4 regions of the Ferrigenium kumadai genome follow, and region 1 is predicted to be linked to each of the others. Evidence: predicted binding sites of a transcription regulator. Region 1 holds the regulator's gene; each other region holds the start of a gene.
What was found. The regulator sigma-54, encoded in region 1, starts transcription at its own class of promoters, with help from an activator protein. The targets are predictions, from matches to a motif close to TGGCACNNTTCCTGCT.
Positions count from the first base shown of each region.

Region 1 (4,210 bases):
GATGGAATGTCCTTGGTGCCGGCCACGATCAGACAGGTCGAGCCGCTTTGCTCGATCTGCCGGAACGCATCGGCTAGCTGTTCCGCGCTCAGCGCCCGCAGGTAATCCAGCTCTGTCTGGCTTAACACCTGCACCCAGTTCGGGTGGATCAGGTTGAGGTGGCCGATCAGGCCGTTGTTGGAAGCGTTGACAGCCTCTTCAGTGATGATGCGGTCGTTGCCGTCAGCACCGGCCACGTGGCTCAGCTCGAGCCGCGCCTGTTTGTCTTCGAACAGCTGCCGGATGTTGACTTCGGACATATCAGGATCCCTTCCAATCGTAGAATAACTGGTGGATGCTCGCGGTATCTTCGCATTCGCTCAGGCGGTTGCGGAACTGGCTGTCGCTGAACATCTGCGCCAGTTCACCTAGGATCTGCAGGTGCAGGTCGGTGGCGCGCTCCGGTACCAGCAGCACGAAGATCAGGTTCACCGGCTGGCCGTCCGGCGAGTCGAACGGGATCGGGTGGCTGGTCTTGACGAATGCGGCGGTGGCGTCGCGCAGTTTGGCGATGCGCCCGTGCGGGATGGCCACGCCTTGCCCCAGGCCGGTGGAGCCGAGCTTCTCGCGTGCGAACAGGCTGTCGAACACCTGGCTGCGCGCGATCTGCTGATTGTTCTCGAACAGCAAGCCAACGCGTTCGAACACGCGCTTCTTGCTGGTGGATTCGGTGTCCAACAGGATATTGTCGGGCAGCAGAATTTTGCTGATCAGGTTCATTGTCAGGCCGGATAAAAAAGGGGCGGCATTGCTGCCGCCCGTGATTAATTATTCTGCTGCTTCTGCCGCTGCGTGTTTGCCGGTATCGTCGTGACGACGGTCGGACACTTTTTCCTTGTGCTTCAGCACCTGGCGGTCCAGCTTATCCACCAGCGCGTCGATCGCGGCGTACAAGTTCTCATCCTCGCACTCGACGAACACGTCCTTGCCGCTGATGTGCACGGTGGCTTCCGCTTTCTGCTTCAGTTTTTCAACGGAAAGGATGATGTTCACGTCAATCACATTGTCAAAATGACGTTTGATCTTGCCGAACTTGCCGGTCGCATATTCGCGGATGGCGGGGGTGATTTCCAGATGGTGTCCGGTGAGATGGAGGTTCATGTCATGCTCCTTTTAGAGTGATTTACGGAGGTTCACCGGGAGTATGTGCAGCGCTTCCCGGTACTTTGCTATGGTACGCCGGGCGACTACGATGCCCTGCTGTGCCAAAATTTCCGACATGCGGCTGTCGGTAAGCGGTTTGCGCCGGTCTTCCGCGCTGACCATTTGTTTGATCAGTTCGCGTATTGCGGTGGAAGAACAGGTGCCGCCGCTTTCCGTGGCCAGTCCGCTGCCAAAGAAATGCTTGAATTCGTAGATGCCGCGCGGCGTCAGCATGAATTTCTGCGTGGTGCTGCGCGAGACGGTCGACTCGTGCAGGTCGAGCGCCTCGGCGATCTCGCGCAGCACCAGCGGGCGCATGCCGATCTCGCCGTGCTCGAGAAAGTTGGTCTGCCGATCCACGATGGCCTGAGCCACGCGCAAGATGGTCTCGAAACGCTGTTGCAGGTTCTTGATCAGCCACTTCGCTTCCTGCAGCTGGGTGGCGAGCTGCGAGGCGTTCTTGTCGTCGCGCTGCTGCAGGATGTTGGCGTAGATCTGGTTGATGCGCAGTTTGGGCATCGCTTCCGTGTTGAGGCGGGCGCGCCACTGGTTCTTGTGCTTCTCCACGATCACGTCCGGGACCACGTAGTCCGCGACACTCTGGTCGAATTCCGCGCCCGGCTTCGGGTTGAGCCCGATGATCAGGTGCTGTGCGCTGCGCAACTGGTCATCTGAGCAGCGCAGCAGCTTCTTGATCCTGGCGAAATCGTGGGCGGCGAGCAGGTCGAGATGTCGGCTCACCAGGCTGATCGACAGGTCGCGTTGCGGCGTATCTTCCGGCAGCGCCTTGAGCTGCAGCGCGAGGCATTCGCCCAGGTTGCGCGCTCCCAGCCCGGGCTGGTCGAGGTGCTGCAATTGCACCAGTGCGGTCTCCAGGTCATCCAGAGAGATCGCCAGTTCGGCGGGCAACAGTTCGGCAAGTTCGGCCAGGTCCTGTACCAGGTAACCGTTCTCGTCCAGCGCATCGATCAGCAGGCTGACCACCTTGCGGTCGCGTTCGTCCAGTGAACTGGTGGTCAGTTGATTGTGCAGATGTTCGCGCAGGCTGGCCTGTTCAGCGGCCTGTTCCGGGTAGCTGTCGTCTTCGTCGTCGGCGCTGCGCGCAGTCCTGCTGCTCCACTCGGCGGGTTCGCTGGCCAGACCGTCCACATCGCGCTCGTCGCGAGACGATGTGCCATCCTCGTCGTTGCTTGCGCTGCCGCGCGATTCCATAGATGAGGTGCCGGGGGAATAGATGGCCGATGCGGGTTCCTCTGCCGCTTCCAGCAAGGGGTTTTCGTCCAGCATGCGGGCGACTTCCTGGTGGATGTCCTGCGTGGAGAGCTGCAGCAAACGGATAGCCTGTTGCAACTGCGGGGTAAGCGTCAGTTGCTGGGACAGCCTGAGTTGGAGAGATGCCTTCATGCCTGGTGTTTTTTTCCGGGCTTCATTTTCTATTACAGCTTGAAATGTTCACCCAGATATACTTTCCTCACGCCCTCATTATAGATGATTTCATCCGGCTTGCCTTCGGCCATCACTGCGCCGGCATTGATGATGTAGGCGCGGTCGCAGATACCCAGCGTTTCGCGCACGTTGTGGTCGGTGATCAGCACGCCGATGTTGCGCTCCTTGAGGAAGCGGATGATCTTCTGGATGTCCAGTACGGCGATGGGATCCACGCCGGCGAACGGTTCGTCGAGCAGGATGAAGCGCGGATCGGTTGCGAGGGCGCGGGCGATCTCGACGCGCCGCCGCTCGCCGCCGGACAGGCTGATGGCGGGGTTGTCGCGGATATGGGTGATGTGCAGGTCTTCCAGCAATTCTTCCAGGCGGTTCTGGAGGTCGTCGTCGGACAATCCCTGCAGTTCCAGCACCGCCTGGATGTTCTGCGCCACGGTCATGCGGCGGAAGATCGAGGCTTCCTGCGGCAGGTAGCCCACCCCCAGGCGTGCGCGGCGGTGGATAGGCAGATGGGTGATGTTCTGCCCGTCGATGAAGATATCCCCGCCGTCGGCAGCGACCAATCCGACGATCATGTAGAACGAAGTGGTCTTGCCCGCACCGTTCGGGCCAAGCAGGCCGACGACTTCACCGCTGTTCAGTGATAACGAGGCATCGTGCACCACGATGCGAGAACCGTATTTTTTCTTCAGGCCAACTGCGCGCAATTCGCTCATGTCTATTCTTCCGTCGGGGAGATCGATTCGCTCGGTTTGATGGGCAGCGCATCGGGCGCGGGTGGTTTGGCCGCGCCATCCTTGGGTTTGGGTTGCAATATCGCCCGCACCCGCTTGGGTGGGGTGCTCGCGGATGAAGCATCGCTGCTGTTCACCTGGAAGATATCGGTCTTCTGGTTGTAGGTGATGTGCTCGCCGCGCACCTCGTCGAGGTTGCGCTTGACGCGCGCCTTCACGTAGAAGTCCACAGTCTCGGCGCGCGTGTCGTACTCGATGCGTTCGCCGTAGCCTTCCACGTACTCATCCAGCCCCTCGCGCTTTTGCCGGAAGCTGGCGGTCTTGCCGTAAGCCGTGCCGTGCTTGAAGCCCTCGTTGTCCTGCACGACGATGATCTTGTCGCCGCGGATCACCATCGTGCCCTGGGTCATTTGCACGTTGCCGATGAAGGTGCTGATCTGCTGTGCGTCGTCCACCAGCACCTGGTCTGCTTCAATGTGCACCGGCTTGTCGCGGTCGGCGCGTTCGGCGAAACAGGCCGGTGCAATAAGCAACAGCAGAAGGGTGAGCGTCAGTTTACTTAGGGGTCGGTACATGTTCGCTTCTTACCTGCGATAACAGTTTCAGGGTGCGTGCATTGTTGTCCATTTCCAGCCCGATCGCATGTATGGTGTTGTGCGCATCGACGATGGTGACCGGGCGGCCGGTGTCTGCCCAGTCCCGGTCCGGGACAACATGCAGAAATTCGGTTTGCAGGGTGAGTTCCTCCCGGTCGGCGCTGGCCTCGCGCAGAACCTCGACATCATCGTACAGGAAGACCTCATCACCGCGTTTCGAGACGGTGCCGCGCTTGGCGATGACGTGGATCGCCG
Region 1 is NZ_AP019536.1:454,023-458,232, forward strand. Features, by position in the region: gene hprK (HPr(Ser) kinase/phosphatase) at 1-299, opposite strand, end outside; gene FGKAn22_RS02090 (PTS sugar transporter subunit IIA) at 301-759, opposite strand; gene hpf (ribosome hibernation-promoting factor, HPF/YfiA family) at 808-1,140, opposite strand; gene FGKAn22_RS02100 (RNA polymerase factor sigma-54) at 1,153-2,586, opposite strand; gene lptB (LPS export ABC transporter ATP-binding protein) at 2,619-3,341, opposite strand; gene lptA (lipopolysaccharide transport periplasmic protein LptA) at 3,344-3,934, opposite strand; gene lptC (LPS export ABC transporter periplasmic protein LptC) at 3,915-4,210, opposite strand, start outside.

Region 2 (4,210 bases), 410 kb from region 1:
ACTCGAGGGAAGTCTTCCGGCGAAGCCGCGGAACGCGGGCGCGCGGGCGGAACCGAAGTCGGCAACGGCTCCAGAATGATCTTTTTGCCACCCTTGATGGGCGTGCTGGAATAGGTAACGTGACCGTCAGCATCGACGGCTTTGTAGATCTCGGCTTGCGCCAGCACTGGACAAGCACACAACACGGCCAGCAAATATCGAAGCTTCATGTTCGGTTCCTCGGAGTAACGCGGCAAGTATAGGGCAAGCGTCGGACACAGACAAACCCCCAGGGTTCTGCATGCAAATAAAAACGGGGCTTAAAGCCCCGTTTTGTTTACTGCCTTGCGACCCAGCTTAGATGCTGTAGTACATATCGAACTCGACCGGATGGGTCGTCATGCGGATCTTGTTGACCTCTTCCATCTTCAATGTGATGAAGGCTTCGAGGAAGTCCTTGGAGAACACGCCGCCGCGGGTCAGGTACTCGTGGTCCTTGGCCAGAGCGTCCAGGGCCTCGTCCAACGATGCGCACACGGTCGGGACCTTTGCATCCTCTTCCGGCGGCAGGTCGTACAGGTTCTTGTCTGCCGGATCGCCGGGGTGGATCTTGTTCTGGATGCCGTCCAGGCCGGCCATCAGCAGCGCGGCGAAGCACAGGTACGGGTTCGCAGTCGGATCCGGGAAGCGGGCCTCGATGCGGCGAGCCTTGTCGCTGGCGACGTGCGGGATGCGGATCGAAGCGGAACGGTTCTTCGCCGAGTAGGCCATCTTCACCGGTGCTTCGTAGTGAGGGACCAGACGCTTGTAGGAGTTGGTGCCGGGGTTGCAGATCGCATTCAGCGACTTGGCGTGCTTGATGATACCGCCGATGTAGTACAGCGCGGTCTCGGACAGACCTGCATAGCCGTTGCCTGCGAAGGTGTTCTTGCCGTCCTTCCAGATCGACTGGTGCACGTGCATGCCGGAACCGTTGTCGCCGACGATAGGCTTGGGCATGAAGGTCGCGGTCTTGCCGTACTGGTGCGCGACGTTGTGCACAATGTACTTCAGGGCCTGAGTCTGGTCGGCGCGGCGCACCAGGGTGTTGAACTTGGTGCCGATCTCGCACTGGCCGGCGGTCGCCACTTCGTGGTGGTGCACTTCGACTTCGATGCCGATGTCTTCCAGCGCCAAGCACATTGCGGCGCGGATGTCGTTCAGGCTGTCGACCGGAGGAACTGGGAAGTAGCCGCCCTTCACCATCGGACGGTGGCCGGTGTTGCCGCCTTCGAACTTCTCGCCGGTGGCCCATGCGGCCTCTTCGGAGTTGATCTTCAGCGAGCAGCCGGACATGTCGACGGTCCAGGTCACGGAATCAAAAATGAAGAATTCCGGCTCGGGACCGAAGAAGGCGGTGTCGCCCAGACCGGTGGACTTCAGGTACGCTTCGGCGCGCTTCGCGATGGAGCGCGGGTCGCGGTCGTAGCCCTTGCCGTCGGACGGCTCGATCACGTCGCAGGTGATGACCAAGGTGTTCTCGTCCATGAACGGATCGAGGTAGGCGGTGGTCGGATCCGGCATCAGCAGCATGTCGGAAGCCTGGATGCCCTTCCAGCCGGCGATCGAGGAACCGTCGAAGGCGTGGCCTTCTTCGAACTTGTCCAGACCCACGTACTTGGCAGGCACACCAACGTGCTGCTCTTTACCGCGGGTATCGGTGAAACGGAAATCCACGAACTTGACGTCGTGGTCCTTAATCATCTTCAACACATCATTTGCCGTCATCGACATAACTCTCTCCAAAGATCAAATAAAACAGCGAACAAAATTCACGAAACCCGGAATTCAGAATGCAGAAAGCGTGCCAATCCTATCCGCATAGAAAGGCGGCATTGTGCCATAAGCCCGCGACACGGCACAGAAAATCTTTGCACCAAAAATGGGCAATTACCTTCCATTTATGCACCAATCTAGTGCGCAAATGGAGGTGCATCTGAATGGGGCGAAGTGGCCTCCGGTGCGATGTGGATGGGTGTAATTTTCATATCGGTTGCGCTAGTATGCATCTGTGCCACGCTGCATAGCACCTGCGCCGAATCCATTAACCCAGCCACAGGAAGAAACCACATGGGGAAAATCACCGAGATCCTGCATGAAGCCCAGCAACGCGCGAAAGAAATGAACCTGCCCTACGAGGGTGCGCTGCATCCCGACGAAGCCTATGCGATCCTGCAATCCGCGCCCGGCGTCAAACTCGTAGACGTGCGCACGCGCGCCGAGCTGGACTGGGTTGGCCGTGTTCCCGGTTCAGTGGAGATCGAGTGGGCGACTTATCCGGGAATGAAACCCAACCCGAATTTCGTCGCTGAACTGGAACAGCAAGTGGACAAGGAAGCCTTGGTGATGTTCATCTGCCGCAGCGGCGGCCGCTCGCATCACGCCGCCACAGCCGCCACCAAGGCGGGTTTCAGTGACTGCTACAACGTGCTGGAAGGCTTCGAGGGCGAGATGGACAACGAAAACCATCGCAACACCGTCGGCGGCTGGCGCGCGGCCGGCCTGCCTTGGAAACAGAGCTAGGTCCCTAATCCCGATAATCGATAGTCAGCGGCGCGTGGTCGGAAAAACGCTGCGCCTTGTAGATCGCCGCCGATTCCGCCTGCTCGGCGACACCAGGCGTGGCGATCTGGTAGTCGATGCGCCAACCGACATCCTTGGCCCATGCCTGGCCCCGGTTCGACCACCACGTGTAGGCTTCGAGTTCGGGATGCACCTTCCGGAACACATCGACGAATCCAACCTGGTTGAAAAGCTCCGTCAGCCACGCGCGCTCCTCCGGCAGGAAACCTGAGTTCTTCTTGTTGCCGCGCCAGTTTTTGAGGTCTTTTTCGGTATGGGCGATATTCCAGTCGCCGCACAGGATGACGTCGCGCCCGCTTTGCTTGAGCGCAACAAGATGGGGCATGAACGCCGCCATGAACCGGAACTTCACTGTCTGCCGCTCTTCGCCGCTGGAGCCGGAGGGCAAATAGAGCGACACCACGCTGAGATTGTCGAACTGCGCCTCGAGATAACGTCCCTCGCTGTCGAACTCGGCGATACCCAGCCCCTCGATCACCGCATCCGGCTTGCGTCTGGAATAGATGCCCACCCCGCTGTAGCCTTTCTTTTCCGCATAATGGAAACACCCGTGAAAACCCTCGGGAGCGAGCATCTGCTGCGTCATGTCCGCGGCCTGCGCCTTGAGTTCCTGCAGACATACAATGTCCGCATCCTGCTGCGCAAGCCACTCATAAAAACCCTTGCTGGCGGCGGAGCGAATGCCGTTCAAATTGACCGTGACGATGCGCATGAAATTCTTCTATGGATAAAAGGCGCGCCATTATAATGGCCACCATCATCCTTACTACCGCGACCGCCATGTATAACAACTTCAGACAAGATTTCATCCGCTTCGCCGTGCAGCAGAAGGTGCTGTGCTTCGGCGAATTCCAGACCAAAGCCGGACGCCTGTCGCCGTACTTCTTCAATGCCGGCCTGTTCAACGACGGGGACGCCCTGAGGAATCTTTCGCAGTTCTATGCACAGGCGATCCTTGCTTCGAACATTCCCTTCGACATGCTGTTCGGCCCGGCCTACAAGGGCATCCCGCTCGCGGCGGGCACCGCCATCGCGCTGGCCGAACAGGGGCGCAACGTGCCCTATTGCTACAACCGCAAGGAAGCGAAAGACCACGGCGAGGGCGGCACCACGGTCGGAGCAAAACTGCAGGGGCGCGTGCTGATCATCGATGACGTGATCTCCGCCGGCACTTCGGTGCGCGAATCCATCGAACTGATCCGCGCCGCCGGCGCCGAGCCCTGCGGTGTGGTCATTGCACTGGATCGCATGGAAAAAGGCCAGACCGAACTGTCCGCGGTGCAAGAAGTGCAGCGCAACTACGACATCCCGGTGGTGCCTATCGCCACACTGGACGACCTGCTCGGCTATTTGCAGGGCGAAGCCGGCATGGTGCAGAATCTGTCCGCCGTACAGGCTTATCGTGATCGTTATGGAGTGAAAAATGCATAAATCCAAGTTGCTTGCCGCACTCATCATCGGCTTCTCTTTCAGCCTGCCCGCTGCGGCGAAGATGTACAAATGGGTGGACGACCAGGGCGTCACGCACTACGGCGAGACCATCCCGCCCGAGTATGCCAACAAGGACCGAAGCGAATTGAACAAGTCCGGGCGCGTGATCAAAAAACAA
Region 2 is NZ_AP019536.1:44,886-49,095, reverse strand. Features, by position in the region: gene FGKAn22_RS00220 (DUF4124 domain-containing protein) at 1-209, opposite strand, end outside; gene glnA (type I glutamate--ammonia ligase) at 337-1,746, opposite strand; gene FGKAn22_RS00210 (rhodanese-like domain-containing protein) at 2,089-2,541, shown strand; gene FGKAn22_RS00205 (exodeoxyribonuclease III) at 2,546-3,313, opposite strand; gene pyrE (orotate phosphoribosyltransferase) at 3,349-4,032, shown strand; gene FGKAn22_RS00195 (DUF4124 domain-containing protein) at 4,025-4,210, shown strand, end outside.
Region 2: the regulator sigma-54 is predicted to act here: its motif matches at 1,813-1,828, upstream of glnA (type I glutamate--ammonia ligase).

Region 3 (4,210 bases), 390 kb from region 1:
CTTGCTGAAAGTAGCCGCATTGGCAACGCTACCGGATACCGGATCGAAGATACCCTTCAGGAACAGGCGGTCGAAGCCGCCGACGAACGCGTTGCCTGTGGTGAACGCCAGCGAGTAGCCGTAGATCGCCCACAGCACGGTGATCAGCGCGAAGATGCTGAACACCTGCATGAGCATCGACAGCATGTTCTTGCTGCGCACCAGGCCACCGTAGAACAGGGCCAGGCCGGGGATGGACATCATGATCACCAGCAAGGTAGCGGTCAGCATCCAGGTGGTGTCGCCCTTGTTAGGAACGGGCGCAGGGGCCGGGGTTGCTTGCGCAGCGGCTGCAGGAGCAACGACTGCGGTTGCCGGCGCCGCTTCAGCCACGGCGGAGACCGCCTCGGCCACGGCTGCCGCGTCTTCGGCATAAGCCGCGACGGACATGCCGCATAACGCTGCCAGCAGGGCAAAAAGTACAAAGAGTTTTCGCATGATGTTCTCCTTACAACGCTTCTGCACCGGACTCGCCGGTACGGATGCGGATCACTTGTTCGAGATCGGATACGAAGATCTTGCCGTCACCGATCTTGCCGGTCTGGGCAGATTTCTCGATGGCTTCCAGCACCTGGTCCAGCATGCTGGCCTCGATAGCTGCCTCCAGCTTCACTTTCGGGAGGAAGTCCACCACGTATTCCGCACCGCGATACAACTCGGTGTGGCCCTTTTGCCGCCCGAAGCCCTTGACCTCGGTGACGGTTATGCCTTGCACGCCAATGGCGGACAACGCTTCACGCACCTCGTCCAGCTTGAACGGCTTGATGATAGCGACGACCATTTTCATAACGCTCTCCTTTCGAGAGGGGCGCCAAGCGCCCCACTATGGTTGTTAGAACGAGCGGCTCAGGGACAATACGAAAGTGCCCTTCCCCAGGTTCTTGTTCAGCGCGGTGCTGTAGTACCCGAAATCCTTGGCGTTGGTCTTGCTGTAGGCGAGACCCGCCACGAATCCGCTGAAATCCTTGCTCACGCTGACTTTGTAGTCGGAGTAAGTAGGATCGAAACTGGCCGCTTTCAGCGCATCCGCTGTCACCCCCTTGTAAGTCTGCTTGCCGTAATGCGCCCCAAGGGTGATGCCGGTATCCGGGATGGGGTAGCTGGCGCTCAGGTCGATATAGCTGGTGCCACTCGCATTGGGCAGCGCAAAAGTGTTGCCCAGGCTGTGCGAATATTTGAGGGTGAACCACTTGTAGCCCAGCGCACCGTAGAGCTCGTCGGTGTCGCCCTTGGCCCAGGTCGTCGTGCCAATGACCGTGTTCATGGGAGCCGGGTACGTCGCCGGATAGTTGTAGCGCAGATAGCCGACATCGTAAGTGAAATCACCGGCAAGACTGTTCTTGAAGCCGAAGTAGGTATCCAGTTCCACCTGAGAGCTGGTCGCCACCTGAAGGCCGGCGCCGGCATCGGTCATCCAGCTGATGCTGGAACCCCAGACCCCGGCATAGAAACCACTGGAATGGCTGTAGTCGAATCCGCCCTGAATCGCCGGTTTGGCATTGGTTTGCGAAATGCCGCGATACAGGTAATCACTCACGAGGCTGACATTGCTGGTGAAAGTGTGAGGGGAGGCTTCCTCGGCCAGTGCCACGCCGGGCACTGCCAGTGCAGCCAACATCAGGGAGTTCAACAGTTTGCTCTTGGCTACGCCGAAACTCAGTGCATTCGTTTTCATCGTATTTCCTTTCTTGGTTTGTGAACGGGATAACAGCATCCGCATACTCCATTGAGCAGGATGCGTGCCAGACCGCATTCCCCTTTTATTACAATGAATTGCCGAGTTACCAATTTTTTCCAGCCAGGCCGGTGCATGTTCCCGGTGCGCACCGAATCGGTGACTGCACACTTTAGGTGCGGCGGCCTAGTAGGTAAATTGCTACACTTCGGACTGCATATTTACAGGAGATCGAACCATGCTGAACCAGAAATTCTTTGAAGACATGTCGGCGAAACTGAACGAGGTGGTGGCCAACAGCCCCGCCAAAGATTTCGAGAAGAACGCACGCGCCCTGATGGCGCAGGGTTTCGCCAAGCTGGACCTGGTGACACGCGAGGAATTCGACGTGCAGGCACAGGTGCTGGCGCGCGCGCGCGAACAGCTCGCCGCACTGGAAGCACGCGTCGCGGAACTGGAAGCGCAACGCAAATAAGCCATGGGCCTCGCGGTCCTCTATAGCCGCGCCCTCTCCGGCATGGAGGCCGCACTGGTGACCGTCGAGGTACACATCGCCAACGGTCTGCCCAACTTCACCATCGTCGGTTTGCCGGAGACCGAGGTGAAGGAAAGCAAGGATCGTGTGCGCGCCGCGCTGCAGAACTGCCAGTTCGAATTCCCCGCACGGCGCATCACAGTCAATCTCGCGCCAGCCGACCTTCCCAAGGAAAGCGGCCGCTTCGATCTGCCCATCGCGCTGGGCATCCTCGCCGCCACGAACCAGATTCCCGCCGATAAACTGAGCGAATATGAATACGCCGGAGAGCTTGCGCTGACCGGCGAGCTGCGTGCTATCCGCGGCGCACTGGCGATGACCTACCGCGCCGCCGGCAGCGGCCGCGCCTTCATCCTCCCGCAAGCGAACGCCGCCGAGGCCGCGCTGGTGGATGATGCGGCAGTGTATCCGGCGCAAACGCTGTTGCAGGTGGCTGCGCATCTCGCCGGACGCGAGGCGATCATGCCTTATGCCGGATCACCGCAGGCCGTCGCGCCGCACTACCCGGACATGTCCGAAGTGAAGGGACAGGCGCAGGCCAAGCGCGCCCTGGAGATCGCCGCCGCGGGCGGGCACAGTGTCCTGATGGTCGGCCCGCCGGGCACGGGCAAGTCCATGTTGGCGTCGCGCTTCCCCGGCATCCTGCCGCAGATGACGGAGACCGAGGCATTGCAGAGCGCAGCGGTACAGTCGCTGGACGGCAGCTTCGACGTGGCGAGATGGAAAATGAGACCCTACAGATCCCCGCACCATACGGCTTCGGGCGTGGCGCTGGTCGGCGGCGGCAGCAACCCTCGCCCCGGCGAAGTCTCGATGGCGCTGCACGGCGTGCTGTTTCTCGACGAGCTGCCCGAGTTCGACCGCAACGTACTGGAGGTACTGCGCGAGCCGCTGGAGTCGGGGCACATCACCATCTCGCGTGCTGCGCGCCGTGCCGATTTCCCCGCGCAGTTTCAGCTCGTCGCGGCGATGAATCCCTGCCCCTGCGGCTATCTCGGGCACTACAACGGCAAATGCCGCTGCACGCCCGACCAGATCGCGCGCTACCGCAGCAAGATATCGGGGCCGTTGCTGGACCGTATCGACATCCAGATCGAGGTGCCCGCCGTGCCGCAGGAAGACCTGCTCGGCAAGGCCGATGGCGAATCCAGCGGGGAGGTACAGGCCAGAGTCGAAGTTGCGCGGCAACGACAACTCGCGCGCCAGGCCAAAGCCAATGCACAGCTTTCCGTGACCGAAATCGATGAACTATGCGCACCCGATGCGCAAGGCGCCGCACTGCTGCAGAGTGCCATCTCCCGCCTCAACCTCTCGGCGCGAGCCTATCACCGGGTACTCAAGGTTGCGCGCAGCATCGCCGACCTGGAAGGCAGCGACGGCATCGCCACGCGACACATTGCCGAGGCGGTGCAGTACCGCCGTTTGAATTTCTGAATTAACCGAGCGCTATTTGAACAAGCGGGAAAAGAATCCCTTCTTCTTTTCCACAAAGTCGTTCTGCCTTTGCAGGTTGGACTGCACCGACTCGACATAATCCGCATCGTCCCGCTTGATGTGATTGAACAGCCAGGTGACCAGCAAGCTGTTCAACTCCCTGGAAACGTCTTCGCCCCTCAGGAACCGGGCCTGGTATTCGGATACGCGCTGGGCGAACAGGTCATGCACCTTCTTGTGCGCCTTGAGGAACGGGTAGCCGGCTTCTTCCTGCATGCTTTCCTCGAAGGCGAAGTGCGAAAGCGTGTAATCCACCAGCTCGCTGACCACCCTGCCGATCTCCTCGCGCGGATGGCCGCTGGAACGCGCGTCATCCAGCTGATTGATGTATTCCACGATCCTGCGGTGTTGCTTGTCGATCACATCGATACCGATTTCGAGCTGCGCCGTCCATACAAACTTGCCCATTAAATTCTCCTATCGTTCCCGTGATGTTGTTCATGCCCATCCAACAATGCCGCAGGCGG
Region 3 is NZ_AP019536.1:59,149-63,358, reverse strand. Features, by position in the region: gene FGKAn22_RS00290 (ammonium transporter) at 1-477, opposite strand, end outside; gene FGKAn22_RS00285 (P-II family nitrogen regulator) at 488-826, opposite strand; gene FGKAn22_RS00280 (TorF family putative porin) at 872-1,714, opposite strand; gene FGKAn22_RS00275 (accessory factor UbiK family protein) at 1,953-2,189, shown strand; gene FGKAn22_RS00270 (YifB family Mg chelatase-like AAA ATPase) at 2,193-3,683, shown strand; gene FGKAn22_RS00265 (bacteriohemerythrin) at 3,696-4,151, opposite strand.
Region 3: the regulator sigma-54 is predicted to act here: its motif matches at 1,769-1,784, upstream of FGKAn22_RS00280 (TorF family putative porin).

Region 4 (4,210 bases), 1.2 Mb from region 1:
CTCTTCGCGCGACGTTGGCGGCAGGTGGTCGTAAAGTCCCGCCAGGTCGGTGTGCGCCCGCACCGAATATGGGTGCCGTTCCACCTCCAGCGTGCGCATCAATAGCGTATCTCCCCATTGCTGGGCACGGGCCGCGGTCAGTCCGGCGAACAGGATCACCAACGCCATGAAAGCCATTCGGCGCAAGCGCAAACTGGGCAGATGCAACCGGGGATTCAATGTGTAATAGGCCAAGGGCAGCAAGATGCCGAACATGGGCAAATAGTTGCGGTGTTCAAAAGCGATTTCCAGTGGAATGACCGTGGACTCCAGTGCATGACCGGTCAAGAAGAACGCGATCCCGAAAGCGATCATGGGTTGTTTATTGCGCAACGCAAACGCGCCGCCCGCAAGCACCAGCAGCCCCGCTATGGCAGGCAACGTCGTCCAGGGCGTAAGCAGCCCCCTCGAAATCAGGATGTCGTCGTGATGCAAGCCCATCTCGGCCATGTTGGGCAGTACGATCATATGCAGATAGAACCACAGCACGCGCGCCTCGGTCATCAACCGTTCGGTCAGCGAAAAATCGCGCCATGCATAGCCGCCCAGAATCAGGCCGGGATTATTCAAGATGTAAAATAAGCCGAACAACACCGGGACTATCGCCGCCGAACCGACAACCGCCATAAGGATGCGGCGTGTCCCCTGATCGGAAGTTTTCCAGCGCAGCAAAATCCCTTCGGTCACAAAAATAAGCAAAGGCAACAAGGCGCCATTTTCCTTGCATAGCGCAGCAAGCGGCGTGATGACGAATATGGCTGCTGCAATTGCCACAAAACCCGACCGCGCCCCATCCAGCAGTTTTTTCCTGCCATACAGATACAGCACCAAGCCAGCCAGCGTGAATAACGCCGAAAGACTGGTCATGCGCTGTACCACGTAAAGCACGCCCGTCAGGTTGAACGGATGCAACAGCCAGATCGCGGCGACAGCGATGGCAATCCATGTTTCGGCCCCCTCATCCACTGTTGAATGATGAATACGCCGGTACAGGTTGAGCAGCAGCCGGACCAGTACAAACACCAGCATCCCGTTGACCAAATGGATCGCAAGATTGGTCGCCTTGAAATAATAGGCATCCATGCCGGAAACATAATAATTGACGGCAAAACTCGCCATGCTGATGGGCCGGCTTAACGCCCCCCCACCCGAAGACGCGGCCTGCCAGAGAGAATAGAAGTCCAGGCTATCAATTCTCAGGAGAGAATTTGTGCCAATATTGGCGCTATCGTCGAAAATGAAATGCCCCGTGAGTCCAGGCAGATAGCAGGCAACCGTAGCGGCAAGGAGGCAAAACAGGACAAATGGTTTGAGGATAGGAATAGGCATGGAAAATGGATCAAGTTAGAACAAAAAAGGAGGCTGTCGCCTCCTTTTTCGTCGAGTCAAATCCTATAAGGATTAGGGCTTCGGATAGTACTTCGAGGGGATAGAACCGGTAACACCCCAAGTCGTTCCAGCAGTTGTACAGGTCGGTGTCCACACAACGTTCAGGCCCGCAATCGCAGCAGGTGCACCATTCGCAGCGGATTTAAACGTGACGGTAATAGCACCGGTAGTATTGGCAACAGCAATCGTATTCACGACCTTGGCACCGGCCGGAACAGCGGGGGTCAGATTGGTGGTAGTTGCGCCGGTCAGGGCAGTGAAACCGCCGTTATCGCTGCAGAATACGCCGAGGTCCAGACGGGGCTGGCTGGTCAAGCTGGTAGCTTCCGAAATCTTGGCCTTGATGGTGTAGTCCTGGTAAGCCGGGATTGCCACGGCAGCCAGAATGCCGATGATCGCGACCACGATCATCAGTTCGATCAGGGTAAAGCCCTTTTGTACGTTTTTCATATAAAAGCTCCTATTTAGGTTAAACACACACGCCGTGTGTCGATGTCTTTATAAGCAATAGCCATGCCAACATTGAAGCTCGTCCCAGCAAAGCCATCCAGCCAGCGCAACCGAATGATTTTTATCAAATAATATTATCCAGGATTGCCGATAAAGTTGATTTGCACTCACAAGCGGTGAGTTACCCACCAGAAGCAAACCGCCGCACCTGCCCAGCCTTGCCTACATGGTGACATTTTTCGTCACCCGCCATGACATACATCCGGATTCACGCCCGGAATCTTGCTCAGGTCCACCTCGGCGATCTGCTCGGGAGCGAGGAATTGCCTGGCGTAGTCGAGATAGACCTTCTCGCGGATGAAGATATCGAACAGGTCGGGATCGATATGCCCGGCCAATTTCAACTTGCCGAGGATGGCGAGCGATTCGGCCAGGGTCTTGCCTTCCTTGTAGGGGCGGTCCTTCGCGGTGAGCGCCTCGAAGATGTCGGCGATACCCATCACCCGCGCCTGCACCGACATCTGCTCGCGCGTCAGGCCGCGCGGATAGCCCTTGCCGTCCATGCGCTCGTGATGACCGCCCGCATATTCCGGCACGTTCTTGAGGTGCTTGGGCCACGGCAACGATTCCAGCATTTTGATGGTGACATCGATATGATGATTGATGATCCCGCGCTCGGCCTCGGTCAACGTGCCGTACCGGATGGTGAGGTTTTCGATCTCGTCCTCGCTGAGGAAATTGCTTTCAGCCCCGCCGACATCGCGCCAGCGATAGGCGGCGATCCGGCGCACGCGCTGCTGTTCCTCTTCCGACATGGCCTCGCTGCCGATGTTGCAATGACGCAGGAATTCGCGGTCGTCGTCCAGTTGCCGGATGTGCACTTCGTACCCGGCACGGATCGCCGCAGCCTCTGCCGAAACGTCCCCCTCTCCCCCGCTCGCGCGAGAAGGAAGGTTTGATAGCGCTCGCAACATCGCGATCTCGGCATCGCGTTTGAGCACCTCGAACCGCGTGTCCACCAGCTGGATTCGATCGAACAGGGTATGCAGCTTGGTCGCCTTGTCCACGATATGCACCGGGGTGGTGATCTTGCCGCAGTCATGCAACAGGCCGGCGATCTTCAGTTCATGGCGATCCTTCTCGGTCATCACGAAGTCCTTCAACGGCCCGCACTGGGTGCGATTGACCGCTTCGGCCAGCATCATGGTCAACGCCGGCACGCGCGCGCAGTGTCCGCCGGTATAGGGAGACTTGTCGTCGATGGCGGTGTTGATGAGCTGGATGAAGGCCTCGAACAGCTTTTCCATCTGCTCGATCAGGCGGCGGTTGGTCAGCGCGATGGCGGCCTGCGAAGCGAGCGACTCCAGCAGCTGCTGGTCGTCGGCCGAGAACGGCACGATCGCGCCGCTCTCGCGGTCCTGCGCGTTGATGAGCTGCAACACGCCGATGATTTCATTCTCATGATTGCGCATCGGCACCGCCAGGAACGACTGCGAGCGATACCCGGTCTTGGCGTCGAATTTCTTGGTGCCGGAGAAATCGTACCCCTGCTCGGTGTAGGCGTCGGAAATGTTCACCGTCTCGCCGCTCAAGGCCGAGTGGCTCACCACCATCGCGTTGTTGGGATTCCCGGCTTCATCGTAAAGCCGGATCGGGTAGAAACTGATAGGCACGCCGCTGGTTCCCCCCATCGCGATATTGAGGGAGTCGGTGCGCATGATCTCGAAGCGCAGCACCCGTTGTTCCGGCTCAAGCAGATAAAGCGTGCCAGCATCGGCACGAGTGATGCGCTTGGCCGCCTCCAGGATGATCTCCAGCAAGCTGCTGATATCGTGCTGCCGGGACAGCGCGATGCCGATCTCATTGAGTTCCTTGAGCCGTCGCAGCAGGTTCTCGGCGGAATTCATGCGCGGGCTTTACTTGATACAGACTGCACGGACCTGATGCATATCGGTTATCCCTTGCAGCACCTTCTCCATACCGTCCTGCTTCAGGGTGTGCATGCCTTCCTCCAGCGCGATGGCCAGCAACTCGGCGACGCGAGCGTGTTCCTGGATGGCCTTCTTCACCGCGTCGGACCCGATCAGCAACTCGTGCAAGCCGACGCGCCCGCGATAACCCGTGCCGGTGCACTTGTCGCAGCCGACCGGCTCGTACAGGGTGAATTGCCCTTTATCATCGGCAAACAGCTTCGCCCATTCGGCATACAGCGCCTTGGTCGCCGCTACCGGGTCCTTCTTCCATGTCGTGGTGTTCTTCAGTTCTTCGCTATATTCGTTCAGCAGCGCCTTGATTTCGTCGGCCGTGGCGATGTGCGGCTTCTTGCAATCGG
Region 4 is NZ_AP019536.1:1,861,691-1,865,900, forward strand. Features, by position in the region: gene FGKAn22_RS08870 (hypothetical protein) at 1-1,368, opposite strand, end outside; gene FGKAn22_RS08875 (pilin) at 1,441-1,878, opposite strand; gene FGKAn22_RS08880 (HD family phosphohydrolase) at 2,121-3,785, opposite strand; gene FGKAn22_RS08885 (GspE/PulE family protein) at 3,795-4,210, opposite strand, start outside.
Region 4: the regulator sigma-54 is predicted to act here: its motif matches at 1,932-1,947, upstream of FGKAn22_RS08875 (pilin).